Regions from separate parts of the Planococcus sp. NCCP-2050 genome, predicted to be linked through region 4. Evidence: riboswitches for the same ligand, from Rfam matches in the RefSeq annotation. Region 4 holds a riboswitch; each other region holds the start of a gene.

Region 1 (4,779 bases), on a different contig from region 4:
AGAAATCACTTGCATCATCAACCGTTTGGAAGACAGCAAAATGAAAGAAATCATCTACGAAATCGACAAAAACGCATTCGTAGCGGTTTATGACGTTGCCGAAGTCCGAGGCGGAAACTTTAAAAAACGGGATATCCATTAATTCTTCCCTTATAAAAGACGCTGAGCTCCCTAGAAATCGGGGAGCTCAGCGTCTATTTTTTATAACCCTACGGAATCTACTGCATACGTGGCATCTGCGTTACTGAAGCCTTCATATATTAATTGCTCAATCAAACCGGATCTTGAAAAGGACATCGAATCAAGATAATTCTCAGCAGTTTTAACTGCCTGTTCACTCCAATCCACTTCAATGCTTTCAACTGCATACGTAGCATCTGCATTACTAAAGCCTTCGTAAACTAATTGTTCAATCAAACCCGATTTCGAAAAAGCCATAGACCCAAGATAATTCTCAGCCATCCCGATCGCCTGTTGCTGTGAGAGTGTTTCTGCATCTTTAGCGGCTTGTGCCTTTGCCTCCGCATCAGCTTTTGCTTTCGCTTCTTCTTCGGCCTTGGCTTTTGCTTTCGCCTCCGCTTCTGCTTTCGCTTTTGCCTCAGCCTCTGCTTTTTCTTTAGCAGCCTTTTCTTCAGCTGCTTTTTTCGCTTTTTCTTCCTCTTCTTTTTTCTTCAGTTCCGCTTCTTTCGCTTTTCTTTCTTTTTCTTCTAATAGGAAAAACGGCTCTGCTTCTTTTACTTTCGCTTCTAATTCTTTAACTTTTTCAACAAATTCTTTATTGTCAGCTTCAAGTGTTTCAATATGCAATACCAATTCTTCATTTTCTTATTCAAGTTCTTTTTGCATTTTTTGATTTTCAGTTGTAGAGGCATCTACTTCTGATTGTGAAGGCCCAAAACTACCACCGATAATTAAAGCAATAAAGGCTATTATTATATACTTCCAATTATGTTTAACAAACCTTAGAATTTTTTCCATTTATTATTCCTTCTTTCCACTCTTTCTGTTCATTGTAGTCTATAGGTTTCTAAATTAATACATTTATTTACATTAAACGCGACAAAGTGATTATTTTTTGTTTACTTTTAAATTTACACCTAAGAAATGTACAAAAGATGGGAAGTTCTCTTTTAATAGAGAACTTCCCATCTTTATTGTTATTGTTATAACCCTACAGAATCTACTGCATACGTGGCATCTTCTTCACTGTAGCCGCCAGACTTTAATTGATCAATTAACTCTTTACGCGAAAAAGCGCCATACTTCACATAGCCTTCCGCCTCTTCTACTGCATTGGCCTGCCAATCCACTTCCAAGCTTTGAACCGCATACATGGCATCTCCCTCGCTATAGCCCGCAACCACTAATTGTTCAATCAACCCGCTCTCTGAAAAAGGCGAGTATTTCAAGAAGTTATCTGCGCGAGCAACCGCCTGCTGCTGCGAAGGTGTCTCCATTTTTTTCAATTGCGCTTTCAATTCATTGATTTTTTTATCAGACTCGCTGTTCGCTGCTTCCAACGCTTCCACTTTTGATGCTAATTCTTTAGTGGACGCTTCGAGCTTTTCCTGCTTTTTTTGATTATCGGTTGTAGAACTATATGTCGGGGATTGTAAAAACCCATGGCTTCCGCCGACTGCAAAAGCAATGACGACGGCCAATAGATACTTCCATTTTGTCTTGACGAATGCATTTATTTTCCCCATCTTCAATTCCCTCTTTTTTCTTATTTCTCTTCACTTATCGTAGTATAACTGGATGATTTTAGACAGCATTTTTTAGACGCCTCATGTTCTACTGATGTTCCCTCAATAAGTTTAGAAAAATAAATTTCCCGAATATCCTTGCATTTCCTTCCAAACTGGCTTATGGTTATAAACATCGAATCACAACAAACTGAATAATCGATTTCTTATCAAGAGAGACGGAGGGAATTGGCCCTACGATGTCTCAGCAACCGCCCACGGGCAAGGTGCTAATTCCAATAGGCGAAAGCCTAGAAGATGAGAAGAACAGATTTCCTGACGGGAGCTTTCTTCTTTATTGAAGAGGGCTCTTTTTCATTTGAATGAGAGCCCTGCAAAACGGGCTTGACCCAAACTAAAAACAGAAAGCAGGAATTCCACATGACAAACCCAATTACTGAAACACCGAAAACTGTAGTTAATGCTCCATTCAAAGCAGATCACGTCGGAAGCCTTCTCCGTCCGGACAGCATCCATCAAGCACGAAAAGAATTTAAAGAAGGCCTTATCACAGAGGAACAGCTGCGGGAGGTGGAAACGACTGAAATCAAGCGCATCGTCGACAAGCAAATCGAAGTCGGTTTAAAGGCTGTGACTGATGGCGAATTCCGCCGCACATTCTGGCACACTGATTTCATGGCCCATATCAACGGTTTTGAAGGCTATACGCCGGAAACGGGCTATCGATTCAAAAATGTTGAAACTGAAGCGTATGATGTGCGGAATATCGGCAAAATTTCCTTTAACGACAATCATCCTTTTATCAAAGACTTTATCGAGTTCAAAGAAATTGTCGGCGGCCGTGCAATTCCGAAACTGACGATTCCAAGTCCGAACCAATTCTTCAATGAAGGCATTCGCAATGCAAATTTCTATCCGGATCTTGAAGACTACGCAACAGACGTGATCCAAGCTTACCGTGATGCTTTTAAAACGTTCTATGATTTAGGAGCGCGCTATATTCAAATTGACGATGTCTATATTGCCGGCTTATCGTCTCCGGATATCCCGTTCAACGACGGCAAGTATAGCCGCGAATACTTGATCGACCTTGCACTGCGCGTCGCAAACGGCGTCCTTGAAGGCAAACCGGAAGACCTTACCGTAACGACCCATCTGTGCCGAGGCAACTACCAGTCCGACTGGGCATTTGAAGGAAGCTACGCGCTGATTGCCCCGACCCTATTCGCCAAAGAACAAGTGGACGGCTTCTTCCTGGAATACGATGACGACCGCTCCGGCAGTTTCCAACCGCTTGAACACATTCCCGCTGGCGGGCCAAAAGTGGTACTCGGTGTCTTTACTTCGAAAAACGGCGAACTCGAAGACAAAGAAATCATTAAAGCACGTGTAGCAGAAGCCGCCAAGTATGTCCCGCTTGAGCAACTATGCATCAGTCCGCAATGTGGATTTGCCTCAACCCACCACGGCAATATCCTCACTGAACAGCAGCAATGGGACAAGCTTCGCTATATCGTCGAAGTATCTGAAGAGATTTTCGGAAAATAAATAAAAGAGGCAAGCGCTGAAAAATGGCGCTTGCCTCTTGTTTTGAAAGATATCGAAAATTAAACGTTCACTTCTTCTTCGATTTCGACCATTTTGTACATCGACATCAACTGCCAAAGCGGTCCCGGGATATCAAGCTTGCCGTTCCGCTCTTTTGGAACACTGTGGAAAATCTCGTCTTCTTTTCCTTGTTTCACTTTTTCCGTCCATTCCGGATCAACCAATGCTTGGCGGCCCATCACGACAATATCCGCGCCTTCTTTAAGTGCTGCAACGGCGTCTTCCGGTTTTCTTACGTTTCCGACAACGACGAACGCTGCGCGACCTGCGATTTGCTTAGACAGAATCTCCACGATTGTCCCTTCAATCGCTTCGTTGTGCGGACGTTTTTTATAATCCATCAACGATACGTGCAAGTAGTGGATGCCGCCTTCGATCAACTTCTCAGTCAGAACTTTTGTTTCTTCGATCGTGTAGCCAACGCCCAAATCGCTGTATTCTTCTGGAGACAAACGGTAGCCGACGATAAATTCTTCATTTGCGAATTCTGCCCCTACGCGCTTCACTTCCGCTAGAACAGCGAGCGGGAATTTCAAACGGTTCTCAAAGCTTCCACCCCATTCGTCTTCGCGGCGATTGGTCGCTTCCGAGACAAATTGCTGAAGCAAATACGTATTCGCTCCGTGGATTTCCACGCCGTCAAAACCAGCTTCGATTGCCCGGCGCGTCGTTTCGCCGAAGTCACGGATGATGTTCGTGATTTCTTCAGCTGTCAATTCACGGGGTGCTGCTTTTTCAGGCGTTCCCCCAACTGAACTTGGTGCTACCGTTTCATTTGCTTCAATCAGTTCCGGCTGACCTTGGCGTCCGCCGTGCTGCATTTGCAGAATGGCTTTATTGCCGTTTGTTTTCATTTCAGCGGCCAATTGCTTCAAACGTGGCATGATCAGGTCTTCTTTGAACGCGATGAATTGCCCTGGGAATGCGATGCCATTCTCTGAAACGGCGATGCAGGCAGTGATGAACAAGCTGCCGATATTCGAGCGGCGGCGGTAGTAAAGCAATTCTTCATCCGATACCGTACCATCCGGATTTCCTGAGTATGTTGTCATTGGTGCAACGCCTAAGCGGTTATTCAAAACGACGCCGTTCGGCAATTTGATTTCTTCGAATAAAGCATTGAATTCTGGTTTCATCTATTATATTCCCCTTTTCTATTGGCTCATTTATCCAAATTAGCATAGGCTCATGTGGACTACAAGAATTCTAGCTCGCGGAATAGGAGATTCTGCTCGAACAAAATAAATCCAAAATGGACTGGGGCCATTTTGGATTTATTGGACTATTTTCGTGGCTGGTGCTTATTTCGGCAATACGGCTTTTGCAGAAATCAGCTTCTCTTCAAGCAGCTCTTGCCAGAAGGCCGCTGGAATGACCGCTTTCAATGCCTTCATGTCTTCTTTGATGCGATCCGGTCTTGTCGAACCCGTCACTACTGCTTTAACAGCAGGATGCGCTGTTGAAA
Region 2 (4,779 bases), on a different contig from region 4:
GTATTTTGTCCAGCAGGGAATCAGCCGAAAAGATATGTTCTTTGGAGTAGTCATCGGCGCTTTCGGACTCGCAATTGCCGTCACTGTGGTGCCGCTTGCTATCCATGCCATCGAACACCTTATTTCCAACTTTGTTTCCATGCCCGTAAAATCAGATAGCCTGACCATTTTCGAACGGACAAGTGGCTGGTTTTCTGCCATCGGGGTCTTCTTCCTGAACGTGTTCACTTATTATTTGGTCGGCTGGCTGATCGGCATCGGCTATTACCGCTTTAATTGGCTGATTGGACTCGGGTTTGTCGGGCTCGCGATTATGGCCCTCAGCTTGAATGGATTCTTCTGGGGAGAAGCAGGCTTAAGCACCATCATCCCTTGGATTCCGTACATTCCAACTGAAGCAAGCTTGCTGATGGCCGTCATCGGTTCGCTCCTTTTGATTGCCGTATTGATCATAGCTACCCGTATGCTGACAAAACGTATACCGATTAAACTGTAATAAATCAAAAACGAGTTTTCACTGGATAAATTTCATCCCGTGAAAACTCGTTTTTTCCCTATTAAAGTGCACGCTGCTGCCAGTCCTTCAGCACAGCCTGTTCTTTTTCCGGATCCATCCCCGTTTTTCGTTCAGCCGTTTCCCGTGTCATTTCCCATTCACGAGTGGCGCGAATAGTATCACTGAGCGGTCGGAACCTTAGTCCGGCTTGCACGGCTTTTCGGATATCCACTCCGAGAAAGCCATTCATATACATGCTGTCCGGAATCCAAAGCGGCAATTCGGACCAGCCTTCCACTTTGTGGCCCAACAGAAATTGCTCATCCACCCAGATAAAATCCGCATCGCTCTTAAGAGTGGCCTTGCATTCCTCCAAGAATTTTTCCATCGTCAATGCGGATTCGGGTCCGGTCGCATTGAATGTGCCTGTCCGTTGTTCTTCGACCAGCCGGAGAATCCAATCCGCCAAATCCCGGACATCGATAAACTGGATTTCCTTATCTCGCCGCCCCGGCGCCAACACTTCACCGCCTTTATCCACGCGGTTGACCCAGTAGGTAAAACGATCCGTAAAATCATATGGTCCGACGATAAGTCCCGGCCGGATATTCAGGGCACCTTCCGGAAACGCACGTTCCACTTCTTGCTCACACAAAAATTTCAACTCACCGTAATGTTCATTGATGGCAGCTTCCGCCTCTTTCGTTTTCAATTCTTCCAGCTTGTCCGCTGAAAGCTGGCCGACTGCGTGTTCTTCATTTATCCCCGGAGATTCTAAATCGACGTAAACCGATGCGCTTGAAACGAATGTGTAATGCCCTACGGATTTCGCCAGCAGTTCCGCAGATTCCTGAACGGACCATGGAAGATAGCCAGATGTGTCAATAACGGCGTCCCATCTCCGCCCCCTCAACGCTTGTAAATCCCCGTACCGGTCGCCGATCAATTTCTCCACTTCTGGAAACAAATCCGGATTCGCTTTCCCTCTATTGAACAAGGTCACTTCATGGCCGCTGCTGAGAGCCGCCTCGGTCAGAAATCTCCCCAAAAAACGGGTCCCTCCAAGGATCAAGATATTCACATACACTCCTCCTTCAATTTACTGAATGAAAAACGATCTGCTTGTCTGCTTGTCTGCTTCTCTTATTCTGCAAAAGCTCCAGACAATCCTCTACTGAAAATAAAACAGATGCACCTCTCCAAAATCCCGCTGCTTTCTTATATACTAAAACCATCAATAGCAAAATCCATTAAAGGAGGAATCGGCATGAGCAAGCAATTATCACCCGAACAACGCGAAGCATTTCTCAACACGTTAAAAGAGCGGTTCGAGAAAAACATCACCCGCCACGAAAACTTCGAATGGGCCAAAATCCAGGACAAACTGGAAGCGAATGAAGACAAATTATGGTCGCTTCATGAAATGGAACGGACTGGCGGCGAACCGGATGTTGTGGATTATGATGCTGCAGCCGATGAATACATTTTCTTCGATTGCTCCGCGGAAAGCCCGACTGGCCGCAGAAGCGTCTGCTATGACCCGGAAGCACTGGAATCGCGCAAGAAAAACAAGCCCGAAAACAACGCCATCGGCATGGCGGCGGACATGGGAATTGAATTGCTGACAGAAGAACAATACCGAAAGCTGCAGTCGCTAGGGAAATTCGATATGAAGACATCGAGCTGGGTGCAGACTCCTGCTGAAATCAGAGATCGCGGCGGTGCTCTTTTCTGTGATTTCCGCTACGGGCAAGTGTTTCTGTATCATAACGGAGCGGATTCGTATTATGCCGCTAGGGGATTCAGGGGATTGTTGAACGTTTAACAACTTCTAATAAAAAATAAGATGAGATTTATCAGAATTTTGTGTTGACGGTAAAATATAATGATGATACAGTTGTCAACATAGTTTAATAGCAATTTGTTCTTATCATGAGAGGTGGAGGGATTGGCCCTACGAAACCTCGGCAGCGGGCTCACTTTAGAGCACTGTGCCAAATCCAACAAGCTTTGATTAGCTTGAGAGATAAGAAGAGCAGAATATCAATGTGATTTCGCATGCCTGCCTCTTCTTATAGAAGAGGCTTTTTGTTTGCCCTCATATCTGGACAATTCTATTAACTTAAAACCAAGTAAACCAATAGAAAAGGAAGGTGCAAAGACATGAAAAACACCAAACAGCTTTTATGGATCGTCGCAATTACAGTAATCGGTTTATTTCTAACCGCATGCAGCAGCAATGAATCTTCAAATGAAGTGAATGCTTCAACAGAAAACAAGGAACAGAACACTTGGGATCGAATTGAAGAAGCAGGCAAAATCGTTGTCGGCACAGAAGGGCTTTACTACCCGATTACATATCACGATGAAGAAACAAAAGAATTAACAGGATATGATGTAGAACTTGCTCGTGCCTTAGGAGAAAAGCTTGGATTGGAAGTTGAATTCAAAGAAATGGAATTTGACGGATTGCTGCCAGCTCTTCGCAATGGCCAAATTGATATTGCCGCGAATGATTTTTCGATTACCGACGAACGCAAAGAAATATTTGATTTCACGATTCCAGTCAAGCATTCATATGGTTCAGCCATTGTCCGTGAAAGTGACAACTCCGGCATTGAATCAGTAGAAGATTTGAAAGGCAAAAAAGTCGGGGGTTCTGCGACCAGCAACTACTCGAAATTTGCTCAAGAACAAGGGGCTGAAGTGATTGTCTACACAGGCTCTGACACGGTGCTTCCAGAAATCGTCAGCGGCCGCGTCGATGCTACGCTAAATGACTATCTTGTCTTGTTGCGCTCACTTGAACAGTTTGATAAACCGGGATTGAAACTGGCTGAAGATGTTAGATTCTCATTCAGCAGCAGTGCTATCGTAATGCCGAAAGATAGCCCAGAGCTAAAAGGAAAACTTGACGGTGCTATTGAGGAGCTTCTTGCTGATGGCACATTGAAAGAAATTTCAACTAAATTTCTTGGTGCTGATGTAACACAGCCGCTTGAAGAAGAATAAACATTTTTTGAGGAATCCTTGGATTCCTCTTTTCTAGATACTAAGTAAAGGAGTCTTCCAATGGCCGACTTTAAATGGGAATATCTTTTTAATGTAGAAATCGCAATTGATTCTCTTCCTTTTATTCTGGAAGGAGCTTGGCAAACCATTTTGATTGCACTGGTCAGCCTAGTATTTGCTTTGATCCTCGGTTTATTTGTAGCCCTTGCCCGAATGAACCGCTTTATCGGACTGTCTCTCCCAGCCCGGCTTTTCATCTCCTTTATGCGGGGCACTCCGCTTTTGGTGATGCTGTTTATCCTGTATTTCGGCTTCCCCATGATCGGCATTGAAATGCAGCCGCTTACTGCTGCCATTATCGGCATCAGTATTCATTTTTCTGCCTATACGGCCGAAATTATCCGTTCTGCCATTTCTTCTGTATCGAAAGGACAATGGGAAGCTGCTGAGACGCTTCGGATGAGCTATTGGCAAACTATGACGCGCATCATTCTGCCGCAGGCAACGCGCATTGCTTTGCCTCCACTATCGAGCACTTTCATGGATATCATCAAAGGAACTTCGCTAGCGATGGTCATCACTGTTTCTGAAATGTTCTACCGCGCTAAAGTGGTGGTCGGGCAAACTTATGAAAGCCTAACCTTATATATTCTCGTGGCACTCATTTACTGGTCCATTTGCATCCTTGTCACCTTGCTTCAAGATTATTTAGAGAAAAAAGCAAACCGCTATGTCACTGCCTGATAGGAGGTTCCCAAATTGATCAAAGTTGAAAATTTAAGCAAGCAATTCAAACAGGTAGAAGTCCTGAAATCCATCTCATTGGAAATAAAAAAAGGCGAAGTTGTCAGCATCATTGGCCCATCCGGTTCTGGCAAAACAACCTTACTGAGATGCCTGAATCTCTTAGAAACGCCTTCAGGCGGTTCACTTCAAATCAATGATGTCCATGTTTCATTCACTGGGAAAACACCAAGTAAAAAGCAAAAAGTTGATGTTCGCCAATTTTCTGGTATGGTCTTTCAGCATTTTCATTTATTTCCGCATAAAACCGTGATTGACAACATTATTGAAGCACCGCTTGTCGTGCAAAAACGGAACAAGCAGGAATTGGTGCGTGAAGCAGAAGGATTGCTGGAAAAAGTTGGACTTTTGGAACATAAAAACCAGTATCCGGAACAATTGTCGGGCGGCCAAAAGCAACGGGCTGCGATTGCCCGGATTCTCGCACTGAAACCGGATCTCCTATTATTTGATGAACCGACTTCTGC
Region 3 (4,779 bases), on a different contig from region 4:
GAATTGTATTTGTCATTGCCCCCAAATGGGATATCAATATTTCCGGTGAAGAACCTGCGAGCGTCGTAGCATCATGGTGTTCGGAAACCCAAAATCTCGTATAGCCCCATTTCTCTGCCATTTGTGCGAGCTTCGCTGTTTCTTTCAGCGCTTCCTCGGGTGTACGGCCCTCTGAAATCGGCGATTGATCTAATATACTAAAGGCTAAAGCCATGTCATCCCTTCTCTCACAAAACTTAGTGCACCACGTATCCTAAAGAACGCAAAACATTCTTGATAAATAAATGCGAAGAAATAAAGATGTCTTCGCGTTCTGGCTCCTGGAATAAATCGTGGTAAGCATTTGTCCATTCTTTGTAGCTGAATTCCTTAAGATTTTGCTGTTTGAGCCAGCGTTTCGCTATTTCTTTATCCGTGATCATATCCCGTTCTCCTGTATGGATAAATACCGGAATGTCCGGAAATACCCCTTTGCTTTGGGCAAGCTGCTTTAAATAGGATTGAAGCTCATGATACCAGCCTACCGAAATTTCAGTCCGGTAGAAAGGATCCTCTTTTTCCTGCTCGATTACTTCTTGGTTCTTGGTCAATTCTTCAATGGAAATATGGTGATTGATCTTTACTCGGGAAGTCACTTTATGAAAGCCGGTCAAAGCATTCGAAAATTTAGAAGGTGTCTTGATCAATTGCAGCCAAGGCGAAGTGAAAACAACTCCGGCGATATCCATTCTATTTTTGGAAAGCACACTCATCGCAAGAGTCGCCCCTAAGCCGTGAGCCACGATAAATACCGGCAATTCGTTTTCCATCGCTACTTTAACCGCTGTCTTTATGGATTTCTCGTACTCTTCAAACGGTTCCCGATGCGCCGTATCTTTTTCCGCATTTTCGCCATGCCCAGGCAAATCTCCCATGATGACATGGAAATTCGCGCCACGCCAATGATCGATTTGCCAAGCATATCGCAGATGATGTTCATATGCACTATGAATGAGGACTACTACAGCTTTTGCCGGTCCGATGGATTCCCATTTCCACATTTCAAGCCACCTCTTTCTCTTGCGCAGGCTGCAACGCCATTTGACCTTTACGCTTATTTTGATAGGATTAGTATTATCTTATCTTTTTTACTGGAGGTTTTCCATGATTTACCCATTCAAAGACAAACACCCATCCATTCACCCCTCAGCTTTTATCGCTGACCATACAACGATTACAGGCGATGTCGTTATCGGCGAAGATTCCTCGGTCTGGTTCAACACCGTCATCCGCGGCGATGTCGCACCTACCATTATCGGCAAGAAAACCAATATCCAAGACCTATGCATGCTTCATCAAAGTCCAGGGAACCCGCTGATTTTGGAAGACGAAGTCACTATCGGCCATCAAGTGACCTTGCATAGCTGCAAAATTCGCAAAGGTGCGTTAATCGGAATGGGGTCCATCATCTTAGACGGGGCCGAAGTCGGAGAAGGGGCATTCATCGGAGCCGGCAGCCTCGTCCCGCAAGGCAAAGTCATTCCTCCTGGCATGCTGGCATTTGGAAGGCCTGCCAAAGTGGTGCGCGAGCTGCGCAAAGAAGATATCGAAGACATGCAGCGCATTGTCCGGGAATACGCTGAAAAAGGCGCTTACTACAAATCGCTTCAATAAAAAAAGACGGCTGAGCAAATTTGCTCAGCCGTCTTTTTTTATGTGTTTTTATTGAGCGGATTGCTCTTTCAAAGCTGCTGCTTTGTCCGTGCGCTCCCACGGAAGATCGATATCCGTGCGGCCGAAATGGCCATATGCTGCCGTTTGTTTGTAGATTGGACGGCGAAGATCCAACATTTTGATGATCCCTGCTGGACGCAGATCAAAGTTCCCGCGTACAAGCTCAATCAATTTGTTTTCTTCTACAGTGCCTGTTCCAAACGTATCGACTGCAATTGATACTGGGTGAGCTACGCCGATTGCGTAAGCCAGCTGTACTTCACAACGTTCAGCAAGGCCGGCTGCGACGATGTTTTTCGCTACGTAGCGAGCTGCATATGCTGCAGAACGGTCCACTTTTGTTGCATCTTTTCCTGAGAAAGCACCGCCGCCGTGGCGCGCATATCCACCGTAAGTATCTACGATGATTTTGCGTCCAGTAAGGCCGGCATCCCCTTGTGGCCCACCGATAACAAAGCGGCCAGTTGGATTGATGAAGTATTTTGTTTCTGCATCGATCAAGTGTGCAGGAACCACTTCGTTGATGACATATTCTTTAATATTGCGCTGGATTTGCTCAAGCGTCACTTCTGGATGATGCTGCGTAGAAATAACGATTGTGTCCACACGCAATGGTTTATTGTTTTCATCGTATTCGATTGTCACTTGCGTTTTGCCATCCGGGCGCAAGTATGGAAGAATTTCTTCTTTCCGCACTTCTGCAAGGCGGCGCGCCAATTTATGCGCTAAGGCAATCGGAAGCGGCATGAATTCTTCTGTTTCGTTAGTTGCGTATCCAAACATCAGACCTTGGTCTCCTGCTCCGATATCATCTAGTTCTTTATCTGTCATTTGGCCTTCACGCGATTCAAGCGCTACGTTGACTCCGGCAGCAATATCCGGTGATTGTTCATCAATTGCTGTCAAAACGGCACTTGTTTCAGAATCGAAACCGTATTTTGCACGGGTATAGCCAATTTCGCGAACAGTTTCACGAACTACTTTCGGGATATCCACATACGTAGAAGTCGTGATTTCACCGGCTACTAAAACTAGTCCTGTAGTTACGGTTGTTTCGCATGCAACGCGTGCATTTGGGTCTTCTGCTAAAATCGCATCCAAAATTGCGTCTGAGATCTGATCGCAAATTTTATCCGGATGTCCTTCTGTTACTGATTCTGACGTGAATAATCGACGGTTTGTCAAAATGTGTTCCTCCTTAGATCCTGCGAGATTGCTCTCGAAATTGATACGGTACTCGTTTCCCATGTCAAGTCCGTTCCCAAAAGGGATTGAACTTTAAGCCGTTGTGGCTCTTGTACACGAGGATTAAGGGCAAAATTTCATAAAAAAATCCCTTCCATCATATACATGAGGAAAGGAGAAATCATCAGTAGCACCTTTCACTCTTATCGTCCAAGGCCTTGTGCCTTGCTTCAGGTTTGGCACCTTCTCTGCATATTCGCAGCAGGTTGCCGGGTTTCATAGGGCCTGCCCCCTCCACCAGCTCGGAATAAGAGTATCCGTTCAATTTTTCATCATACGGAATGTGCTTAGCGATGTCAACGTTTTTAATGACCAACTCTTTCAATAAAAGATATAATGGTTTTATTGGCCTCCAAAAAGCACATTATTTACGTTTTTTTCGATTCCCTTTGTTATTAGTATAGACTATTTAACACAATGTGTTATACTAATCTTCGAATATACATCCTCCCCATTCGCAATGGGAATAACCGAAAAGGAAGGTACATATAAATGAATCCAGTGAATATCAAAAACGACCTAAAGGATCTTTTAAATGGCCAAAACGTGCACGTTCAATTATCTGTTCCACAATTAGTGGAAGCTGCAACATCCCGTGGGGAAGCGGTATTAACTAGAGAAGGCGCTGTAGCAGCCGAAACCGGCAAATATACAGGCCGCTCGCCAAAAGATAAATACATCGTTGATGAGGCAATTTCGAGAGACAAAATAGATTGGGGCAATGTCAACCGCCCGATTTCTTCGGAAATTTTCGAGAACCTTTATGCCAAAGTGATCGATCACTTAAAGCAAAAAGATGCTCTATATGTATTTAAAGGCTTTGCTGGAGCTGACCATGAGTCACGCCTGGCGATTCAAACCATCAATGAATATGCATGGCATAACCTGTTTGCGCATCAATTATTCATTCGTCCGACAAAAGAAGAGCTGGCAGCGCATGAAGCAGAATTTACGGTTGTCTATGCGCCTACCTTCCATGCAGATCCGGCTATTGATGGCACAGATTCTGAAACCTTCATCATTGTATCGATGGAAAAGAAAATCATCTTGATCGGCGGAACAGAATACGCCGGCGAAATGAAGAAATCGATTTTCTCCATCATGAACCACATCTTGCCGGAAAAAGGGATTCTCCCAATGCACTGTTCAGCGAACGTCGGCAAAGACGGCGATGTTACGTTGTTCTTCGGATTATCAGGTACAGGAAAAACAACCTTGTCAGCAGACGGCGACCGCAAATTGATCGGCGACGACGAGCACGGCTGGTCGGATAACGGCGTTTTCAATATCGAAGGCGGCTGCTATGCGAAGACCATCAATTTATCGCGTGAAAACGAACCGCAGATTTATGACGCTATTCGTTTCGGATCGGTTCTTGAAAATGTTGTTGTAGATCCGGAAACGCGCATCCCTGATTATGACAATGGTTCCCTAACTGAGAATACACGAGCAGCTTATCCGATTCAAGCAATCGATAATATTGTAGACCCGTCTGTAGGCGGACACCCTAAAACTATCGTGTTCTTGACGGCTGATGCATTTGGCGTCTTGCCTCCAATCAGCAAACTGTCAAAAGAACAAGCGATGTACCACTTCTTAAGCGGCTATACATCAAAACTTGCGGGCACAGAACGCGGTATTACAGCACCTGAAGCCACTTTCTCAACTTGCTTCGGTTCACCGTTCCTTCCGCTTCACGCAACTGTGTATGCAGAAATGCTGGGCGAGAAAATCGACGAACATGGTGTGGAAGTCTTCTTGGTAAACACAGGCTGGACTGGCGGCGAATACGGTGTCGGAAGCCGTATGAAACTTTCTTAT
Region 4 (4,779 bases):
GACTATCCGCGTTTAAGTTCTCCAAAGATAGATAAAAAAGAAAGTCAGTTATGGATGGAGGCGCTTTGATATGAAGAAAGTATTGATATTTCCCTTACTGAACAGTATGCCTTCGGGCCATCATCAAGTAGCAGAAGCGATGAGTGAATTCATCGGAGGCCATTCAGCGGAAGTTGAATGCAAAAAGATTGATTTGTTGAGTGAATGGAATGCAAAAATCGAATCGGCAACAGTTAAGGCGTATTTGAATTGGATCCGGAGAGCGCCTAACTCTTATGCATGGATTTATCGGCAATTTGCATACAGATCGCCAAAAGAAAAGAGCCATAGAACGTATGAATGGCTTTTTATGAAAAAAGTCAGCGAAATTTTAGAAAGGGAAAAACCTGACTTGATCATTTGTACGCATGGATTTCCTTCGCTGTTCATCAATAAGCTGAAGAAACAAGGGAAATGCAAAGTCCCTTGCCTGAATGTGTATACGGATTTTTTCGTGAATGATGTATGGGGAAGAGCGTGCATCGATTATCATTTTGCACCAAACCAAGCGATTAAAGGAACGTTATGCCATAGCGATGGAATTCCCGAAAGCCGCGTTTTTGTAACAGGCATACCGGTGAGTGAAAAGTTCAGCAATCAAAAAGATCATCGTTCCAAAAAACAATTAACTGTTTTAGTTTCAGGAGGAAGCACTGGACTAAGCGAAGTCTTGGACCAACTGGATGAAGAAATCAGTGCCGAAAAATGGAGCTTTCAAGTTCTTTGCGGAACCAACAAAAAACTCCAGCAGAAAATCATCGGTTTAAACCATCCGGCCATCCATGCGATTCCTTACATTTCTTCAAAGGAGATAATGAATAGGCTGTACAACGAAGCTGATGCTATTGTGACAAAACCGGGAGGAGTCACTATCAGCGAAGCGCTAAGAAAAGAATTGCCGATTTTCATTCCAGCGGCTCTTCCAGGGCAGGAAGAAATCAATCTGGCTTATTTACTGGAGGAAAAACTGGTGTTTGCGGTTCCTGAAGGGCGCCGGCTAATGGATTTTGTAAATGAGACCTTGGCGGATGAAGAAATCATTGAACGATTTCGAACACGCGTCAAAGCTTATAAAAGTTCTTTGAACCTGAAGAACTCGGATGAGATTTACCCGGAAATCGAAAAGATTTTAGTGGGCAATTAAGCGACTGGAGAGTGAGCGGTATGGTTGAAGGGATACTGGCTTTTCTTGAAAGTTTAGGGATGCTGGGCTTATTCAGTGTGATGTTTTTAGAAGGATCGTCTATGCCGTTTCCCGGAGTGGCCCTTGTGATTGCTTACGGCGGATTGTTGAATCATAGCCTTGCAGTCACTGCCTTGTTATCGGCCGGCTTGGCAGTGGCCTATAGTGTCGCAAGTTTAATTCCTTATTTCCTGGGCAATAAACTTCAAACCTTCTTTCAGAAAAAATTCGATAAAGGATTAAAGAAGGCTTCTATATTATTTCATCGCTACGGCATTTGGAGCATTGCCATTTCACGTCCATTTGGCATCGGAAATTACATTTCTTATCTGGCGGGCATGAGCAGGACTCCAATTGGGAAGTATGGAGCGCTGACTTTCATCGGCATTTATCCTTGGTGCTTTGCCATGCTTCGCATCGGCCATTATTTTAATGGGAATTACGACGCTTTTAAATCTTTTGTGGCAGCCAATCAAATTTCAATGTACGGCTATATTGTTGTTCTCCTTGGTGCAATTGGCATCTGGCTCTATATGAAAACGAGAAGTCAGAATAATAAATTTAATGCTTGACACTTTTAATTCCTAGCATTATGATAGGCATTAATTAAATAAACTTATCCAGAGAAGCCGAGGGACTGGCCCGTTGACGCTTCAGCAACCTCTGACTTTGTCAGAAAGGTGCTAACTCCAGCAAGAAGATTTTTTTCTTGAGAGATAAGGACAGAACCTATTAGATTTAATAGCCTTCTTTTCTTGATATCGAGAAAAGGGGGCTATTTTTTATTTTTGAAAAAAACGGTTCAACAGAAAGGGAGAATGAAATGAGTGAAATTGTGATTTTATCAGGAAGCCCTGCGAAGGAATCCAGATCTGAATTGGTGTTAAAACATTTAGGTGAATTATTAGAGAAACAAGGATTTTCAGTCGCCCACATTTCCGTGAGGGACGTTCCGCAGGAAGATTTGTTCGAAGGGCGCTTCGGCAGTCCGGCTATCGCTGAAATCAGTACATTACTCCACCAATCACGGGGAGTTATTGTCGGATCGCCTGTTTACAAAGCAGCCTATTCAGGTGTATTGAAAGCATTGATCGATCTCTTGCCGCAAGATGTTCTGCAAGCGACTCCGGTTTTGCCGTTGATGACGGGAGGAAGTTCTGCTCACTTATTGGCGCTTGAATACACCTTAAAACCATTGCTTGCGAACTTGAAAGGACAGAGTTTAAAAGGCATCTACCTAGTCGACAGCCAAATTGATAAAACGAATCCACATCAGCCAATCATTGAAGCAGAAGTTGAGCAGCGGCTGAAAAAGCAGCTGGAATACTTCTTAGAGATTATCGAAAGGCAGCCGGTGACGAGCGCATAATATAAGATTTTTTAAGGAGGAGAAGCAATTGGCAGAGAAAAGGATCTACTTGAATGCTTTTGACATGAACTGTGCAGGCCATCAGTCACCAGGCTTGTGGACACATCCAGAAGATCGGTCTCATACGTATAAGACAAGCGAATATTGGATTGAGTTGGCAAAGCTTTTGGAGCGCGGCGGTTTTGATGCTATTTTCCTGGCGGATGTACTCGGAACTTACGATGTGTACAAAGGTTCACGAGATGCGGCTGTTCGGCAAGGCGCCCAATCTCCGGTTAATGATCCTGCTTTAGTGGTGCCATTGATGTCCGCAGTGACAAAACATTTGGGCTTCGGCGTTACCGCTTCGACGACTCATGAACATCCTTATACATTTGCCCGCAGAATGTCGACATTGGACCATTTGACGAATGGGCGCGTCGGATGGAACATTGTCACTTCCTATTTGAAAAGCGCGGCACTCAATATCGGTTTAGAGGACCAAGTAAAACACGATGAACGCTATAATATCGCGGCAGAATATTTGGAAGTCTGCTATAAGCTTTGGGAAGGAAGCTGGGAAGAGGATGCAGTGGTATTGGACAAAGCGAACGGCATCTATGCAGACCCTGAAAAAGTCCATGATATCAATCACGAAGGCAAATATTACAAAGTGCCGGGCGCTCATTTATCGGAACCTTCACCGCAGCGGACTCCCGTTCTCTATCAGGCAGGGGCTTCTAAAAAAGGGGTGGAATTTGCAGGGCAGAATGCTGAATGTGTCTTTATTGGGGCGCCAACCATTCAAGCGGCAAAACGTTCAGTGGATAAATTGCGCAAGCAGGCAGAACTTGCCGGGCGCTCTCGTGAAGAAGTGAAAATCTTGACGATGCTGACGCCAATTGTCGGAAAGACCGAAGAAGAGGCATGGGCAAAATACGAAGAGTACAAAAAACACATCAGCCACGAAGGGGCACTTGCTTTATTCGGCGGATGGACAGGAATTGACTTGTCGAGCTATGCGCCTGATCAGGAATTGGAATACATCGAAAATGATTCCATCCAATCGGCTTTGGAAAACTTCACCAAAATTGATGCAGAGAAAAGATGGACAGTGGAGGACATCAAGGAATTTGTCGGAATCGGCGGTATGAGCGCTTATACAGTCGGTTCAGCCGAACAAGTGGCTGATACTCTGGAGCAATGGGTGGAAGAAGCTGGAGTGGATGGCTTTAATATCGCCTATGCCATAACCCCAGGAACATTCGAAGATTTTATCGAGTTGGTGGTGCCGATTTTACGGGAGCGCGGTTTAGTGCGGACCGAATATGAGGGGAGCACATTGCGCGATAGCTTATTTGGAAAAGGCGACCGTCTGCCCGCTCATCATCACGGAAAAAAGTTTTCATTGGAAAAAGCAGAAGTGATTTAAAACGCTCTTGCAGTTTGCTTGTGACCATGAAGTATCTCCATTGCTTCATGGTTTTTTTTTTGTGAAAAGAAAGAACTTCCCTAAATCATCTAGTAATTTAGCTTTTTATTCTGTATGTTTATTATATTCAGATAAAGTAAATGGGGGAAACAGAATGAGACCGATTATTGGGATTACCGCATCAAAAGAGTTAGGGCACGACCATTATTCAATTGAACAAGCAGATACTGAAGCCATTATGCAGGCAGGAGGATTGCCGATCATGCTTCCGCATTTACGGAGCGAGGACGAAATTGAGCAGATTGCCGAACACATTGACGGCTTGTTTGCAGCTGGCGGATATGATATCGATCCCACCTTGTTTGGGGAAGAACCGCATCCGAACTTAGGCGTCATTATTCCATCCCGTGATGCCTTTGAACTTCAGTTGATGAAGAAAGTATTGGATCTCGGAAAACCGATTTTGGGGGTTTGCCGCGGCGCTCAGATTTTAAATATTGCGGTCGGTGGAGATATGTATCAAGATATCACCGACCAAATAGAAGGGGATTTGCTGCAGCATAAACAAAAGGCACCGAAATTCCACGGCTCCCATTATGTGCATGTGCCGGAAGGTTCTTTGTTGAACCGTTTGACTGGAAGCCGGAAATTGACGGTGAATAGCCGCCATCACCAGGCAAACCGCCGTGTTCCTGAGTCGTTTTTAATCAGCGGCAAGGCAAGTGATGGCGTAATTGAAGCGATTGAAAGTACAGAGCACCGTTTTGTCCTTGGCGT

The links. A riboswitch is a leader RNA that binds a small molecule or an ion and turns the genes downstream of it on or off. The one in region 4 is predicted to bind S-adenosylmethionine.
Region 1: another riboswitch for S-adenosylmethionine. It lies ahead of NFU07_RS15110 (5-methyltetrahydropteroyltriglutamate--homocysteine S-methyltransferase); the one in region 4 lies ahead of ssuE (NADPH-dependent FMN reductase).
Region 2: another riboswitch for S-adenosylmethionine. It lies ahead of NFU07_RS14920 (transporter substrate-binding domain-containing protein); the one in region 4 lies ahead of ssuE (NADPH-dependent FMN reductase).
Region 3: another riboswitch for S-adenosylmethionine. It lies ahead of metK (methionine adenosyltransferase); the one in region 4 lies ahead of ssuE (NADPH-dependent FMN reductase).

Annotation. Positions count from the first base shown of each region.
Region 1 covers NZ_BRCX01000005.1:181,124-185,902, forward strand. The annotation lists gene NFU07_RS15090 (YitT family protein) at 1-142, shown strand, start outside; gene NFU07_RS15095 (Ltp family lipoprotein) at 202-807, opposite strand; gene NFU07_RS15100 (hypothetical protein) at 826-978, opposite strand; gene NFU07_RS15105 (Ltp family lipoprotein) at 1,164-1,706, opposite strand; SAM riboswitch class I at 1,910-2,010, shown strand; gene NFU07_RS15110 (5-methyltetrahydropteroyltriglutamate--homocysteine S-methyltransferase) at 2,127-3,254, shown strand; gene NFU07_RS15115 (NADH-dependent flavin oxidoreductase) at 3,314-4,450, opposite strand; gene NFU07_RS15120 (aldo/keto reductase) at 4,616-4,779, opposite strand, start outside.
Region 2 covers NZ_BRCX01000005.1:143,572-148,350, forward strand. The annotation lists gene NFU07_RS14905 (hypothetical protein) at 1-496, shown strand, start outside; gene NFU07_RS14910 (NAD-dependent epimerase/dehydratase family protein) at 558-1,577, opposite strand; gene NFU07_RS14915 (DUF4256 domain-containing protein) at 1,764-2,321, shown strand; SAM riboswitch class I at 2,421-2,529, shown strand; gene NFU07_RS14920 (transporter substrate-binding domain-containing protein) at 2,660-3,508, shown strand; gene NFU07_RS14925 (amino acid ABC transporter permease) at 3,569-4,252, shown strand; gene NFU07_RS14930 (amino acid ABC transporter ATP-binding protein) at 4,268-4,779, shown strand, end outside.
Region 3 covers NZ_BRCX01000003.1:16,449-21,227, reverse strand. The annotation lists gene NFU07_RS11670 (LLM class flavin-dependent oxidoreductase) at 1-214, opposite strand, end outside; gene NFU07_RS11665 (alpha/beta hydrolase) at 237-1,040, opposite strand; gene NFU07_RS11660 (gamma carbonic anhydrase) at 1,144-1,653, shown strand; gene metK (methionine adenosyltransferase) at 1,702-2,898, opposite strand; SAM riboswitch class I at 3,099-3,212, opposite strand; gene pckA (phosphoenolpyruvate carboxykinase (ATP)) at 3,451-4,779, shown strand, end outside.
Region 4 covers NZ_BRCX01000001.1:1,328,877-1,333,655, reverse strand. The annotation lists gene NFU07_RS06520 (hypothetical protein) at 1-69, shown strand, start outside; gene NFU07_RS06515 (MGDG synthase family glycosyltransferase) at 71-1,183, shown strand; gene NFU07_RS06510 (DedA family protein) at 1,204-1,794, shown strand; SAM riboswitch class I at 1,836-1,945, shown strand; gene ssuE (NADPH-dependent FMN reductase) at 2,046-2,591, shown strand; gene NFU07_RS06500 (LLM class flavin-dependent oxidoreductase) at 2,620-4,002, shown strand; gene NFU07_RS06495 (gamma-glutamyl-gamma-aminobutyrate hydrolase family protein) at 4,157-4,779, shown strand, end outside.